DNA from 2 places in the Pseudarthrobacter sp. S6 genome. Region 1 is predicted to be linked to the other one. Evidence: predicted binding sites of a transcription regulator. Region 1 holds the regulator's gene; the other holds the start of a gene.
The links. The regulator LexA, encoded in region 1, represses DNA repair genes until DNA is damaged. The targets are predictions, from matches to a motif close to TCGAACANNTGTTCGA.

Region 1 (7,487 bases):
ACAGCGTGCGCCAGGGCTTCGTCCAGGGGCACGGTGGCCTCGCCGAACCTGCGGATACCGGCTTTCTTTCCCAAGGCAGTGCGCAGAACTTCACCGAACGTGATGGCGACGTCCTCCACCGTGTGGTGGACGTCAATGTGAGTGTCGCCGGTGGCTTTGACCGTCATGTCAATGAGCGAGTGCTTGCAGAGCGCCGTCAGCATGTGGTCGTAGAACGGGACCGACGTGTCGATGTCCGAAACGCCTGTGCCGTCGAGGTTAATCTCCACGAGCACTGACGATTCACTGGTGGCACGCTCCATGCGTGCGGTCCGGGGCGCGGCAGCGTTCGATCCGGTGAAGCTCATGGTCATATGTCCTTTAGGCGAAGTCAGAGGTGCGAAAGCGAAGGAGATGTGCCGGCGCGCGGCGGCGCCGATACTTCAAGTTTAGGCGGGCAGCCCGGCCTGGCTGGCCAGGATGCGTTCCAGCGACGTCAGGAACGATGTGGTCTCCGTCTCAGTGCCCGCCGTGACACGCAGGTGGCCGGGGATACCGACGTCGCGTATCAGCACGCCGTCGTCCAGCAGCCGCTGCCAGACATCATGCGGGTTGTCGAGGCCGCCGAAGAAGACATAGTTCGAATCGGAGGCGGCAGGTTTGAGTCCCATGCGGGTGAGTTCCGAGACGATGCGGTCGCGCTGCTCCTTGATGTCCTCGACGTCGGCCATCAGCGCAGTGCGGTGCTGCAGGGCGGCGAGGGCCGTTGCCTGGGTGATGGCTGAAAGGTGGTACGGCAGCCGGACCAGGCGGAGTGCGTCCGTGACTTCAGGAGCGGCGGCCATGTAGCCCAGGCGGGCACCCGCGAGGGCGAACGCCTTGCTCATGGTGCGGGACACGATGAGTCGCTCCCGGCCGGGCAGCAACGTAAGGGCGCTGGGCGTTCCATCGTGGGCGAACTCGTGGTACGCCTCGTCAACGATCACAATGGTCTGGCTTGCCTCGCCGGCCGTGTACACAGCCTCCACAACATCCAGGCCCAGGCCCGTGCCGGTCGGGTTGTTCGGCGAGCACAGGAAAACGATGTTGGGCTGAAGCTCCTTGACCTGCAACGCAGCCGATTCGGCACTGAGCCCGTAGTCATCGGCGCGCTGTCCGATGATGTACCCGGTGTCCGTGCCGCTGGCCAGGAGCGGGTACATGGAATACGTGGGCGGGAATCCCAGGGCCGTGCGGCCGGGTCCGCCGAAAGCCTGGAGAATCTGCTGGAGGACCTCATTGGATCCGTTGGCTGCCCAAATGTTGGCGGCATCAAGACCGTGGCCGAGATATTCGGCCAGCGCTCCCCGGAGTTCGGTGAACTCACGGTCCGGATAGCGGTTGAGGCCTGCCGCGGCTTCCGTCACGGCCACACTGATCGCGGCCTGGACGTCCGCCGGGACCCCATGGGTGTTTTCGTTGACGTTCAGCAGGATAGGTACATCCAACTGCGGGGCACCGTACGGGGTTAGTCCGCGGAGGTTGGTCCGGAGGGGAAGTCTGTTCAGACGCTCTAGCTGGTCATTCACCTGAACAGTTTAGGTCCGAAGCAGACGGCCGGAAAATGTGACGGCCTGCGGCGGCACGCTCCAGAGCCTGAAGCCTGCTACTTCGTGGGGACGAAGAGCTGCTGTCCGGGGACAACGCCGCCGGCGGAAAGATTGTTCAACTGAGCAATATCCGCGATGACATCACGGGGATCACGCTCGGGCGCAACAGTACTGGCGATGGCCCAGAGAGACTGCCCTGCCTGGACTGTTACCGACACTGTTGGCGTCAAGGACAGGTCGGCGGCAGAGTCGGCAGCCTTCGCCGGTGCATTGAGGAAACCTGCCAGCGAAAGCAGGATTGCGGCAAGGATCACCAGCGGGATGCCGATGAGGACAATCCGTCCCCTGCGGGTCAGGCGCAGCCGCGGCAGGGATTCCCTGCGCTGCGTGGGCGCCGGACCCGAAGCCGGCAGGGGCCCGGTCCACAGCCGCGCGGTGAGGTCCTGCACGGAAACGAGCTGCGGACGCGAGTCCTGCGAAGCAGATATAGCTGACATGAAATGAGCCCTCCTGGACCATACTGTGCTGCCCGGCGCGTCCTCCGCGTCCACTTGCCGGTGCCGGCCTGGGCCGTCCATAGATGCGAGTATTCGAATCCGCAAGCAACGAGTAGAACACATATTCGAACTTTGCTTCTTCATTTTTAGCACTTATCAACGAATATTGTCGAGACTCGCTAGAACAAATGTTTGAAAAAGCCCTGTGGCTGGCCTACGTTTGGATCAAAGAACAACCACCTCTGTAGTTGATCAGCAGGGTCTGACAATCAACTCCGACACCAGCCCCGGGGCTTTCCAGGCACCAGCGGCCGGAACGGATCCGGGCAACCGAAAGGCATTGGCGTACATGGCAGCACCAGCCGCCGAGGGCAAGGCGACACCGCGCCGCCAGCCCCAACGGACCCCCAAGGGGCTCACCGCCCGCCAGAAGAAGATCCTTGAAACCATCCAGCGCTCGGTGAATGACAACGGCTATCCGCCGTCGATGCGTGAAATCGGCGACACCGTGGGCCTGGCGAGTTTGTCCAGCGTGACCCACCAGTTGTCGCAGCTGGAAAAGCTGGGATACCTGCGCCGGGACCCCAAACGTCCGCGTGCCATGGAGGTCCTCATGCCGTTGACACTGGATGGCGGGTCCACTAAGTCCAAGGGGACTACCAAGCCCTCAGTCCTGCATGGCCTCGGCGGAACGGTCACTGAGCTTCCCTCCGCCATGGACACCGCCATGGTGCCGCTGGTGGGCCGGATCGCGGCGGGCGGGCCCATCCTTGCCGACCAGGTGGTGGAAGACGTGATGCCCCTGCCGCGGCAACTCGTGGGACAGGGTGAACTTTTTATGCTGCGTGTGGCCGGCGACTCCATGGTGGACGCTGCCATCTGCGACGGCGACTGGGTCGTGGTCCGCCGCCAGGCCGACGCCGCCAACGGCGATATAGTCGCGGCCCTGCTGGACGACGAAGCCACCGTGAAGACGTTCCGCCAGCGCGATGGACACACGTGGCTGTTGCCGCAGAACACGCAGTACGAGCCCATCCTGGGCGATCACGCCACAATCATGGGCAAGGTCGTCTCGGTCCTGCGCTCGCTCTAGTACCAGCGTTCAGTCAGGTGCCCTTCCCGGCCAGCCTTTCCAAGGCAGAAAACGCTGTCGTGCGGTCCGTCGTGGGCCAGAACGGCGGCAGCGCGGCGCGGAGGAATCCTGCGTAGCGCTCGGTGGCAAGCCGGGAATCAAGCACGGCCACCACGCCTTTGTCTCCGGTTGAACGGATCAGCCGGCCCGCGCCCTGGGCCAGGCGGATGGCCGCGTGGGTGGCCGATACCGCCATGAAGCCGTTTCCGCCGGCCTGCGCAACGGCGCGGGACCGTGCTGTCATCAGCGGATCGTCCGGCCGCGGGAACGGAATGCGGTCGATCACCACGAGCCGGCATGATCCGCCCGGAACATCCACGCCCTGCCAGAGTGACATGGTTCCGAAGAGGCAGGTATCGGGCTCGTCCGCGAACTGCTTCACGAGGGCAGTCATGGTCGAGTCGCCCTGGCAGAGAATGCTGAGGCCGAGCCGGGGACGCATCGCCTCCGCGGCCTCCTCGGCGGCCCGGCGCGATGAAAAGAGACACAGGGCGCCGCCGCCGGACGCCCGGATCAGCGCTTCAAGTTCATCGAGTGCCTCCGGCGACGCCCCGCGGCCCGGCTTGGGCAGGTGCCCTGCGACGTAGAGGATCCCCTGTTTGGGATAATCAAAGGGCGATCCGACGTCGATCCCGGTCCAGCTCGGCGCGCCCTCCCCCACGAGCCCCAGGCCGCCGGCGGCCGGCTGAAAGGCTGAGCCGATGGCAAGCGTGGCCGACGTCAGCACCACGGTGTGGCCGGCGAACAGCCCTTCGCGGAGCTTTCCGGCTACGCTGAGCGGCGCGATGTTGACCAGAGCCGGCGCAGACTCGTCGGGTTGGGCATAGCCCTGTTGCGGGTCGAAGGAACTTGCGCGGGAAAACCACACCACTTCACGGTTCTCACGGGACACAATGAGCCGTTCACACAGTTCGAGGATCAGCATCAGGCGTGAGCGCGCGAGCTGCCGCCCGCCGTCGGCCGTTTGGCTGCCCTCACCCTTGGAATCAGAGAGTGCAGCCCGGCACGCCTCACGCAACTGGTCCACACAGTCCAGCTGTTCGTCGTTGAGGCCGTTGGGGAGCAGCCCGTTGGGCACCCCGGCCAGGGCGAGTTCCAGGTTGGCGGCAGCTGCGTTGAGGGCATCCACCGTGATGGCCGTGTGCTTCCGCGCGCCCGACGCCGCAGCGTGGACCATTGCCACGGAGAGTTGCCCCGAAACCGCACCGGTGACCCGGTCCTGCAGTTCGTGGGCCTCGTCCACCACCACAACGTCGTACTCGGGGAGCACTGCGAGGCCTTCAAAGGCGCTGACCGCGAGCATGGCATGGTTGGTGACCACCACGTCAGCTTCGGCGGCCTCGTGGCGTGCCAGTTCGCTGAAGCATTCGGCCGCCATGGGGCATTTTTGCGCGCCCAGGCATTCCATGGACGTCACTGACACCTGCCGCCAGGCCCGGTCCGTTACACCGGGAAGCAGTTCATCGCGGTCGCCCGTGGTGGTCTTTTCCGCCCACTCCCGCAGGCGCACCACTTCCTTCCCCAGCTGGGACGACGGCCCGCCCAGGGCGGCGGCGAAATGCGGGACACTGGTGTCCTCGCCGAGGGAGAACAGCTGGCCCTCGGCGGGTTCTTCAGAAGGGAACCCGCCTACGAGCTTATGCTGGCACACATAGTTGGAACGGCCCTTGACAAGGGCCACCTTGACCGGGCGGTCCAGGGCGGGGGTGATGGTCTTCAGCAGCCGGGGAAGGTCGCGCCCCACAATCTGGGTCTGCAGCGCAAGCGTGGCTGTGGACACCAGCGTGGGCTTGTTACTCACGAGCGAGTGCGCAATGAGCGGAATCAGGTAGGCCAGCGACTTTCCGGTCCCCGTCCCGGCCTGGACCAGGAGGTGGTCGCCGGTTTCGATGGCCCTGGCCACCTGCCTGGCCATCTCGTGCTGCCCGCTGCGGCTTTGACCGCCCATGCCGGCCACAGCGCGGTCGAGCAGTTCGATCACGAACTGCTCGCCGGCCGTACCTTTGACTTCCCCCGCCACAACTTCAGTCATGGTTGATGAAGGATTCCAGTTCAGCCGCAAGGCCCTCACGCACCATCACCAAAGCGCGGGTACCGTGCTCGCCGTGATCCAGGCTCAGGATCTCGGCATCGGTCTCGTGCAGTTTGCTGATCAGGTCACCGCGATCGTAGGGAATCAGGAGCTCCAGCTTTACGCCGGGCCGCGGAATCCCGTCACTGATGGCCCGCAGCAGTTCAGCGATCCCCTGGCCGGTGCGGGCCGAGACCACTACGTGGCGCGGCTCGCGCTGCTTGAGGCGCTCCACCACAAACGGATCAGCGGCATCGGCCTTGTTCAGGACAATGATCTCTGGCACCTTGCGGGCATCCACTTCGCTGAAGACCTTGCGGACAGCAGCAATCTGGCCCTCGGGGTCCGGGTGGGACACATCCACCACGTGCAGGATCAGATCCGCGTCAGCCACTTCTTCCAACGTGGAGCGGAAAGCCTCCACCAACTGCGTGGGCAGCGACCGGACAAAACCCACGGTGTCCGCGAGGGTGTAGCCGAGGCCATCAGAGGTCTCGGCCTTTCGCACGGTGGGATCCAGTGTGGCGAACAGTGCGTTCTCCACCAGCACACCGGCGTCGGTCAGCCTGTTCAGCAGCGATGACTTCCCGGCGTTCGTGTATCCGGCAATCGCAACGGAAGGGACTGAATTACGACGGCGGTTGGCCCGCTTGGTTTCACGCGCCGGCTTCATCGCCGCAATCTCGCGCCGCAGTTTGGCCATGCGCGTCCGGATCCGGCGACGGTCCAGTTCGATTTTCGTCTCACCGGGTCCGCGCGAACCCATGCCGGCGCCGGCGCCGCCCACCTGGCCACCGGCCTGGCGGGACATCGATTCCCCCCAGCCGCGCAGGCGTGGCAGGAGGTATTCGAGCTGAGCCAGCTCGACCTGGGCCTTGCCTTCACGGCTCTTCGCGTGCTGGGCGAAGATGTCAAGGATCAGCGCCGTGCGGTCAATGACCTTGACCTTGACGATGTCCTCAAGGCTTCGGCGCTGGGACGGTGCCAACTCGGCGTCCACCACAACCGTGTCAGCCCCGGTGGCCATCACGATTTCCTTGAGCTCAAGGGCCTTTCCGGAACCGAGGAACGTGCCCGGGTCCGGTTTGGCGCGGCGCTGCACCATACCGTCCAGGACTTCCGAGCCTGCTGTTTCGGCAAGGGCGGCGAGTTCACGCAGGGAATTTTCCGCGTCGGCCAAGGTGCCTTCGGACCATAGGCCGGCCAGCACCACACGTTCGAGCCGCAGCTGCCGGTATTCGACTTCGGTGACATCTTCGAGTTCGGTGGACAGACCGGCCACGCGCCGTAGTGCACGGCGTTCCTCCCGGTCCTGCTGGTCGCCGTCGTAGCTGGTGTGTTCGTCGTCCAGGCGGGAAATCGCCTGAGCCCTGCCGAACACGGCTTTGTCACCGTCTGCGGCGGTGACGTTCCTGGCCGGTACGTCCTTGGCGAGAATCCGGTCGATGACAGCTTGGATCTCCTCGGGACTCATGTCCTGGGCTGCTGGATCGGAACCGGTGTTGGGCTGGCTGGTCATGGTCTCCTTTGAAGATTCGGCATTTTCAGAATAGTGCGGATCGTTGGTCTGTGGTGAAGTATTCGCGCTGGGCTGACGGCTTGCAGTCATCCGGGCCTCCTGGTCTGCTGCGCGCGCCGGTCCGGACCAGGGCGTGCAGGGAGTCGTCGCATCCGGGAGATGCGTGGAGTGGTGGAAAGTGCGGGCAAACTGCAAGGGACCGGCAACGGCAGATCACTCGAGTATTGCCCGGCGGCATAACAGCTACGAGGACCCGTTATGTGGCGCACTTTGCGGAAGGTTAATACCTGCATCGCTGCGGGGCACGGCTTCGGGACAGGCGGCGTCCGGGAGGGACACCGGCCGTGCCGGCTACTCGAAGATCAAGAACATGGGTTCAAGATTAGCAGAAGCGGTGGCCGCGGTTTCGCATTGCGCACCCCGGCCAACTAATCTGGCCAGTTATGGAGTCCGCACACTATTTCAGCGCATCGCCCGCCGGGCCGTTCACCCGCAAACCGCTCACAGTGGAACTGGCCGGCGAGACGCGCACATTGCAGACGTCGGGCGGCATCTTCAGTCCCGATGGTATTGACAAGGGGACGGCGGTGCTCCTGGCCGAGGTCCCGGCCCCGGACCCTACAGGCAACCTTCTTGACATCGGCTGCGGCTGGGGACCCATAGCCCTGACCCTCGCATTGCGCGCGCCGCATGCCAAGGT
Region 2 (7,487 bases), 950 kb from region 1:
TCGGTGTTGTCCTCAAGGTCCATGTCCTGGCGCAAGGCGCCCTCAAGGTCCGGCGACGCCATCCGTTCGAGTTCGGCCACGAGCATGGGTTCATCGGTGGTGCCATAGGTGAGGACGGCCAGCAGTGTCCCGGCAACAGCTTCCTGGTCCCACTCGTCGTCCTCGTCGGTGAGCACTCCGACCAGAAGGACCACCGAAAGCTTCCGGCGGATGTCCAGCCGTTCTTCGATCCTGGTGCTGTTCCAGGCGGTCACTTCGGGGCCTGGAGTGGCTTTCGTGGATCCGAGACTGATCAGGCCTGCCCCCACCAGCGCTGACCAGATCTCGCGGAGTACCGGTACGTCGTGCATGGTTCCGACTTCCAGCAGCGTTTCGGGTTGGCTCCCGGCAGTTTCCAGATCGAAAAGTGGCGCGGCTCCACTCGCGCCGCGCTTTCCACGGGCCTGGACTCCTGCGGCTGCGGCGGCCGGCTCGATGTCCTTCAGACGTAGGGCACCAGTGCTGGTGATTTCCTTGCCGGTTCCGATCCAGTCCAGGAGGGCCGACGCACGCTGGATCAGCGGCATGGCATTGAAGGCAGCCTCCTGGTGGTCGTCGCTGAGGTCAGGTACCTGGATAGCCGGCAGTTGCGGGACTGCCGCGGCGATACCGTTTCCCAACACTGAATGGAGTTCCTCATAGGCGGCGTCCGTGCCGCTCCAACGGCCGGTGCCTTTCAGGAAATGGATGTACGAGTGAAGGGCAAAGTAGATGTCGTCGAAGGCCTCATCCATGTCGTCGGGGTCCAACGACGCCGCAATTGCTCCGGCCGCCTGATCCAGGCTTTCACTGTCGATGGCGGTGGCCGAGCTCGAACCGTTGATGGCGTGCTGGGAGGTGAGGAAGAGTTTGACCAGCTCGAGGCACTCGAAGGCACCGGCAGGATCAGGGTCTTCGGTCGCGTGCCATTGAATGAAGTCAAGAGCCATCGAATCAAGCACCCGGTGGTTCAGGACCAGCTGCAGGGGCATCTTGGGGGCCGAGGGTACGGCCTTGAGGTGCCGCCGGTCCTTGTTTCTACTCTTGGATTTGCCGGTCTTTTTCGTCAAGGATTGCCTCCGGTGTCAACGGGCGCTCGCCCCAGGTTCGCTGCCTGGGATAACCGCGGATGTATCGAGCTTACAAAATTGCGGTGCCGGCGAGCAGTTCGGCGAGGACGTCCGCGGCCGAGTCATGCCGGATCAGCGCTGCGGACTGCCCCGCCCAAAGCGACATGAGGTCCGTGTTCCCTTGGGCGGCTGCCTCCGGCCGGAAGCGGCCGGTGAGCCAGTTTTGGGCGGGGAACGGCGCTATTCTTCGCTCCGGGATTCCAGCCTCCGAGAGCCCAGCCGTTACCATGTTGGCCGCTGAGAGTTCGGCGATGAGGCGGTTGGGGATGCCGCGGGCAAGCCGTCCGCTGAGGGCACTTGTCAGCACCGTTTCCCGCGCGGCGGGGCTGTGGAGGACGGCCCGGTACGCAGGCACGGCCGCGGATTCGCGAGTGGCTAGGAACGCCGAGCCCACCTGGACCGCGTCGGCGCCAAGGGCCATGGCGGCTGCATAACCGCGGCGGTCCGCGATTCCCCCGGCAGCGATGACCGGGATGGTGACGGCATCAGCCACCTGCGGAACCAGTGCAAAAGTTCCGATCAGGGACTCCTCGGCGGGCTTCAGGAACGAAACGCGGTGGCCGCCGGATTCCATGCCACTTGCGACCACGGCATCCACTCCACCGGCTTCCAGGGCAACAGCTTCCGCCACGGTGGTAGCGGTCCCCACCACGACTATGCCTCTCCGGTGCGCCGCCGCGATCAGTTCCGGCGCGGGCACACCGAACACAAAGCTGACGACGGCGGGACCGGCCGCCAGCGTTGCCTCCACCTGCTCTTCATAGTCGGGCAGGTAGCGGTCCGGCATGTGCGGAAGCGGAAGTGCCAGTTCGCCGAAGTACGGCTTCAGGGTTTCCAGGTACCGGTCGAAGGCCGCCTGGGGGAGCAAGGTGGTTTCGTCGCCGGTAGGAATCCAGAGGTTGAGGGCGAACGGCTTCGCCGTTGCCTTCCTCAGCTCAGCCACTGTGTTCCGGATGGCGTCGGCGCCATAACCGTACAGACCGTAGGAACCCAGCCCGCCGCCGTCGCTCACGGCTGCTGTCAGCTCCACGGAAGAGACCCCGCCGAAAGGGCCCAGCACCACCGGAACGTCCGTACCGAACAGATCGGTGATGCGGTTTGGCCGGGCAGAGGTGCGGTGCTCCGGCGTCATACGGCGGCTCCTGAAAGGTCGATGGTTTGGCTTCAGGACCCAGTCTCGCAGGGCTGGGCGCTGCTGCCCACCCTATGGCCGGGGAGTCAGTCTGTTTCCGGGCCCGAGCAGTAGTGGCAGTCGTCGGGGCACGTATCGGTCACGTCTGGCTCCATTGGAGTTCGAGGCAGTCGCTGACCCGGTCGCTGACCTGGAAGAGTCTGCGGCCGCCGAATAGCGCGATTCGTCGTCGAAGTCACGGTTCTTCCTTAATGATCGGGTGCCGGTCAGGCGTGCCGGTCCAATTCATCCAACCCGAAGGGCTCTGGTCAGCTCAATGGAGGATGTGACCAGGATTGCGGCATCCGTTTGTGCAGGCATCCAGTAGGGCCATGTACCGCGACACGGGGCAGGGCTAGACTGCTGGCGTAAGTCGCCAACCACCTCAGGGAGCACACGATGAACTACTCAGGAACTGGCAACGAGAAAGCCACCCCGGCCAGCGAACTCAACAGGACCCATGTGGGTCAGACAGTCAGTTTTGAGCCGGACGAATTCACACTGGTGTTCGGAAAAATCGCGGCCATCGCGCGCAAGGAAGGCAGCGTGACCATCGCTTTGCAGGGCGTTGAAGGAAGCGGCGGCCTGCAGTCCAGTTACAGCCTTCCCGGCAGTCGGCACGTGTATTTGCAGCCGGACATGCTCACCAACACCGAGTCCACCATCAAAGACCTCTTCGGCAAGGTCCAGGAGAACCTGCGCGGCGGGCACAAGGGCGATGACAGGACGGACAAGCTCTAGCGGGGGAACTATCCGTCGGGTACAGCAAATGTCGTTGCCTTCTAAGCCGGGGACGGTCCAAATTGGGCTGAGGCGTAGGGTGGACGTTAGACGGAAGGAGCACTTCATGAAGAAAATCCTCATGGTACTGACCAGCGTTTCCGAGATCGGCGATACCGGAGAGAAGACCGGGTATAACGTGGCCGAGGCTGCACATCCTTGGAAAGTCTTCAAGGATTCCGGTCATTTCGTCGACTTCGCGTCCATCCAGGGCGGCCAGCCCCCGCGCGACGAGGTGGACTCAAAAGATCCCATCCAGGTTGCCTTCACAGAGGACGAGACTACGCGCGCCGGTCTCTACAACACTGCCCGCGTCGACGTCGTTGATCCTGACCAGTACGACGCCATCTTCCTTGTGGGAGGCCATGGCACCATGTGGGACTTCCCGGACAGCGAAGGCTTGCGGAACCTTGTAGCCGGTGTCTACAACGCCGGCGGCGTGGTGGGCGCGGTCTGTCACGGGCCGGCGGGACTGGTGAACGTTGAGTTGGCCAACGGCTTTCGGCTGGTCGAAGGCAGGAAGGTCGCTGCTTTCACCAACGATGAGGAAGTTGCCGCAGGAAAGAACAAGGTCATCCCGTTCTTTTTGGCCGACCGGCTTGAGGAACAGGGTGCCACCCACGTCTCGGCTGGTGTCTTTGAGGAAATGGTAGTGGTTGACGACCGGCTGGTAACGGGTCAGAACCCGGCCTCAGCCGCTGGCGTGGCCAAGGAGATGGAGAAGCTCCTGGCAGAGGTCATCCACCAGGAAAAAGCCGAGGAACAGCACGAGGCGGAGGCGCTGCGCGCCGAAAAAGACGCCGAGAAGAGCGCCAAGAAGGCTGCTGCGGCAGGCGCCGAGCACTAATGCCCGCAGCGCGCTAAACTGGCGGCCGCCAGTCGGCCTATGTGCGCCGGCGACACCTCAGCAAAGCAAGCATCAGACGACGGTCCACGCCTATCGGGTCCGGACAAGACAGAAGTTTGTTACCGCTACGTTACTGTTGGCGTCTGGCGCGCAAAGCAAAAGGCCCTGCTTCCCTTTGTTTACAAGGGAAGCAGGGCCTTTCTCATTGGCGGTGACGGTGGGATTTGAACCCACGTTGGCTTTGACACCAAACAACATTTCGAGTGTTGCACCTTCGGCCGCTCGGACACGTCACCAACCTGAATAGGTTACCGGAGCATACCGCCCATCCACAAAACGGCATGTGTTCAGCCCCTCATGGCGAAGGGACACTTAGCGCAGCTCCATTGCGAAGGGGCAATTGAGTCCCACGCTTCAGCTCGAACGGACAGTCGACGGCCTCCAATGTAGCGCCCTCGACGTGCTGCACGATCAGGGGCCGAGGAAGGCCGCGGAGTTATGCACATAGCCATTGGGCTTCGGCGTTATTGTCGGACCCTCACGGGATGATTTGTGTATGGATAGCAGAGGAGCTGTGGCGGCGGCGGAGGCCCTTTCGGCGTCCTTCGCTGAGCTAGCAGTGGCGCTCCGCGGCGGGACCGTTTCCTCCGGGTCCTGGGATGCTGATCCGTTGCGCCGGGTAGCGGATGGTTTGCTGGACGGGCTGGCCGAGATCTCACGGTTGGACGCGAAAAGTGCTGCCCTGAAGGTCTGGCTGGCTGCCGGTTACAGCGCCGCTGCCGAGGCCCTGGCGGGCCCTGCTGAGTCGCCGCAGGACCATAGCGGGCAGGAGATGGCTGTCGTCGCTGAGGTCGCGTGCGTGCTGGCGGTCAGTGAACGCGCCGCCAGTGCGCTGCTCGCGGAGGCGCGCGCGCTGACCACGGCCCTGCCGCTGACGTTCTCGGCGTTGCAGGCCGGGGTCATTTCGTGGCAGCACGCCCGGATCATGGTCGATGAAACCACTAACCTCGACAGGGCGGCCGCGGCGGCCCTCGAAGCGCATTTCCTGGACCCGGACGTCGCGAATCCGGCCCGTGGCTTCGCCGGTGAGCTCATCCCCGGCCGGTTCCGGCACAAGGCCCGCACCTGGCGGGAACGCCATCATCCGGTCAGCATCGAACAACGCCACCTACGCGGTATCCAGGACCGGCGGGTGGAGTACGCCCCGGACCGTGACGGGATGGCCTGGCTCTCCGCGTACCTGCCCGCCGATCAGGCCGCGGGGATCTGGGACCGGACCACCGCCGCCGCCCGGGCCCTCCAGGGGCCTCATGAGGGCCGGACCCTCAGCCAGCTCCGCGCAGACTCCGTCGCGACCTGGCTCCTGACCAACGCCAGCGCCAGCGCCGGGGCCGGAACCGGTGATGAGGGTAGGGAAAACAGGGGCAGCGCGACCGGTGAAACGAGCCACCAAGAGACCGGGGGCATCGCCGTGAGCGGCGGTGTTCCCTCGCCGCGGGCACAGGTGTTGATAACCGTGCCGGTGTTTGCGCTGTTGGGCCTCACGGATGAACCGGCCATGCTCGACGGATACGGCCCGATCCCGCCGCCCATGGCCCGGCAACTCGTGGCGGAAGGTGCGGAGTCCTTTCACCGGGTCCTGATCGATCCGCGGGACGGTGCTCCGCTGGAGATCGGGCGGACCAGCTACCGGCTCACGAAAGCGCAACGCCAATGGCTACGGCTGCGCGACGGCAAATGCCCGTTTCCCGGCTGCAGCAACCACTCCCTCGACAACGAAGCCGACCACATCCTCCCCTGGGCCCACGGCGGCACCACCGGCATCAGCAATCTCGGTCAGCCCTGCCACAAACACCACCGACTCCGCCACACCACAGGTTGGAAACCCACCACCGCTACCAAGAACGAGCCACCCGGCTGGATCTCACCCAACGGCCGGCGATACGCCAGCGAACACCCCGACTGGGAACCACCACACTGGCCACCACAACAGTCGGGCCAATGGTCCGCGCTGGCGCCCCGTGCAGATTGAGGAGTGCCCGAAGACGAAATTCCGGGCGAACCCGTGGGGGCGATCCCTTTCCCAAACTGGGACTTCTCCCTCACTGCCCGCAGCAACGTCTGACCACCAACCCCAAAGAGAATGCAGCGTTATGGCCGTGGCAGGACTGTAACGCGGGCAGGGTTAGGGCTGGCAAGGCTGAGGCGGGCAGTACAGGGCCGCCTCCCATTAACAGTGCGAACGGACAGTTACGGCCCCGATTTCAAGGGCTTCAAGTGTCATCTCGACCGGAGTGGGTGTCGCGGAGAGCGCCCGCGGACTAGATTCATAAGCAAGATGGCGAACTCAGACAAAGAGGCACAGGCAACCGCGTACTGGACTACGGGGCCGGAACACGGCGAGCTTCGGAACGAGGCTCTGCACGCCCCCGGACCCGGCGAAGCTTTGGTCCGCACGCTGTATTCAGGCATCAGCAAGGGCACGGAAATTGTGGTCCACACCGGCTCCGTTCCACCACGCGTGGCCGAGGAGATGCGCGCGCCGCACCAAGAGGGCACCTTCCCGTCGCCCGTGAAGTTCGGGTATCTTTCGGTGGGCATTGTGGAGGAGGGGCCCGGAAACTGGGCGGGCCAGAAGGTCTTCTGCCTCAATCCACATCAGGACCGCTACGTCATTTCCACAGACGCCCTCACCAGGATTCCCGACGGCGTCCCGGCCCGCCGCGCCGTCCTCACAGGCACCGTGGAAACCGCCGTCAATGCCCTCTGGGAAGCCGGACCGAGGCTGGGGGACCGGATCGCCGTCGTCGGCGCCGGTCTGGTGGGCGGTATGGTGGCCACACTCCTGCGCACGTTCCCGCTGGCACGCCTCCAACTGGTGGACCTTGACCCGGAACGTAGGCACCTGGCGGACAAGCTGGGCGTGGGGTTCGCCCACCCCGATGATGCCAAATCGGACTGCGACATCGTATTCCACTGCTCTGCCTCCCAGGAAGGCCTCGAACGCAGCCTGCAGCTGGCCGGCTATGAGGGGGAGATCATCGAGATGTCCTGGTACGCCAACCGCAAAGTCACGCTGCCGCTGGGAGAGGACTTTCATGCACGCAGGCTCTCCATCCGGGCCAGCCAGGTGGGAGTGGTTGCCCATGCGCGGCGCCACCGCCGGACCACGGCCGAGCGCCTGGAACTGGCTGTTGAGCTCCTCAAAGACCCGGTCTTCGATGCCTTCCTTACCGGCGCCTCTCCGTTCACGGACCTGCCGGCAGTAGTGCAGGATCTCGCCGATGGCAAGCTGGAAGCCCTGTGCCATGTGATCGAATACCCCAACGCTGACAGCCTTGGAGCGTACAACCCCGGGCACGACAGCCCGGCAAAACCGGCCCAAAGATAGGAAGTAGCCAGTGTTCAGCCTGACCGTCCGACGCCACTTTATGATCGCCCACAGCCTCCCGCGGGAGGTATTCGGCCCGGCCCAGGCCCTCCACGGGGCGACGTTCGTGGCGGAGGTGACGTTCCGCCGTCGTGCGCTGAATCCGGACTC

Region 2: a site for LexA is predicted at 4,366-4,381, ahead of ACQCS0_RS04005 (DUF222 domain-containing protein). Genes of this name have one in related genera too.

Annotation. Positions count from the first base shown of each region.
Region 1 covers NZ_CP189581.1:1,750,941-1,758,427, reverse strand. The annotation lists gene hisB (imidazoleglycerol-phosphate dehydratase HisB) at 1-347, opposite strand, end outside; gene ACQCS0_RS08550 (histidinol-phosphate transaminase) at 429-1,547, opposite strand; gene ACQCS0_RS08545 (LysM peptidoglycan-binding domain-containing protein) at 1,625-2,065, opposite strand; gene lexA (transcriptional repressor LexA) at 2,415-3,158, shown strand; gene ACQCS0_RS08535 (ATP-dependent DNA helicase) at 3,172-5,229, opposite strand; gene hflX (GTPase HflX) at 5,222-6,787, opposite strand; gene ACQCS0_RS08525 (methyltransferase) at 7,231-7,487, shown strand, end outside.
Region 2 covers NZ_CP189581.1:800,812-808,298, forward strand. The annotation lists gene ACQCS0_RS03980 (hypothetical protein) at 1-1,010, opposite strand, end outside; gene ACQCS0_RS03985 (nitronate monooxygenase) at 1,159-2,280, opposite strand; gene ACQCS0_RS03990 (hypothetical protein) at 2,719-3,060, shown strand; gene ACQCS0_RS03995 (type 1 glutamine amidotransferase domain-containing protein) at 3,167-3,946, shown strand; tRNA gene ACQCS0_RS04000 (tRNA-Ser) at 4,153-4,242, opposite strand; gene ACQCS0_RS04005 (DUF222 domain-containing protein) at 4,503-5,978, shown strand; gene ACQCS0_RS04010 (zinc-binding alcohol dehydrogenase) at 6,285-7,337, shown strand; gene ACQCS0_RS04015 (6-carboxytetrahydropterin synthase) at 7,348-7,487, shown strand, end outside.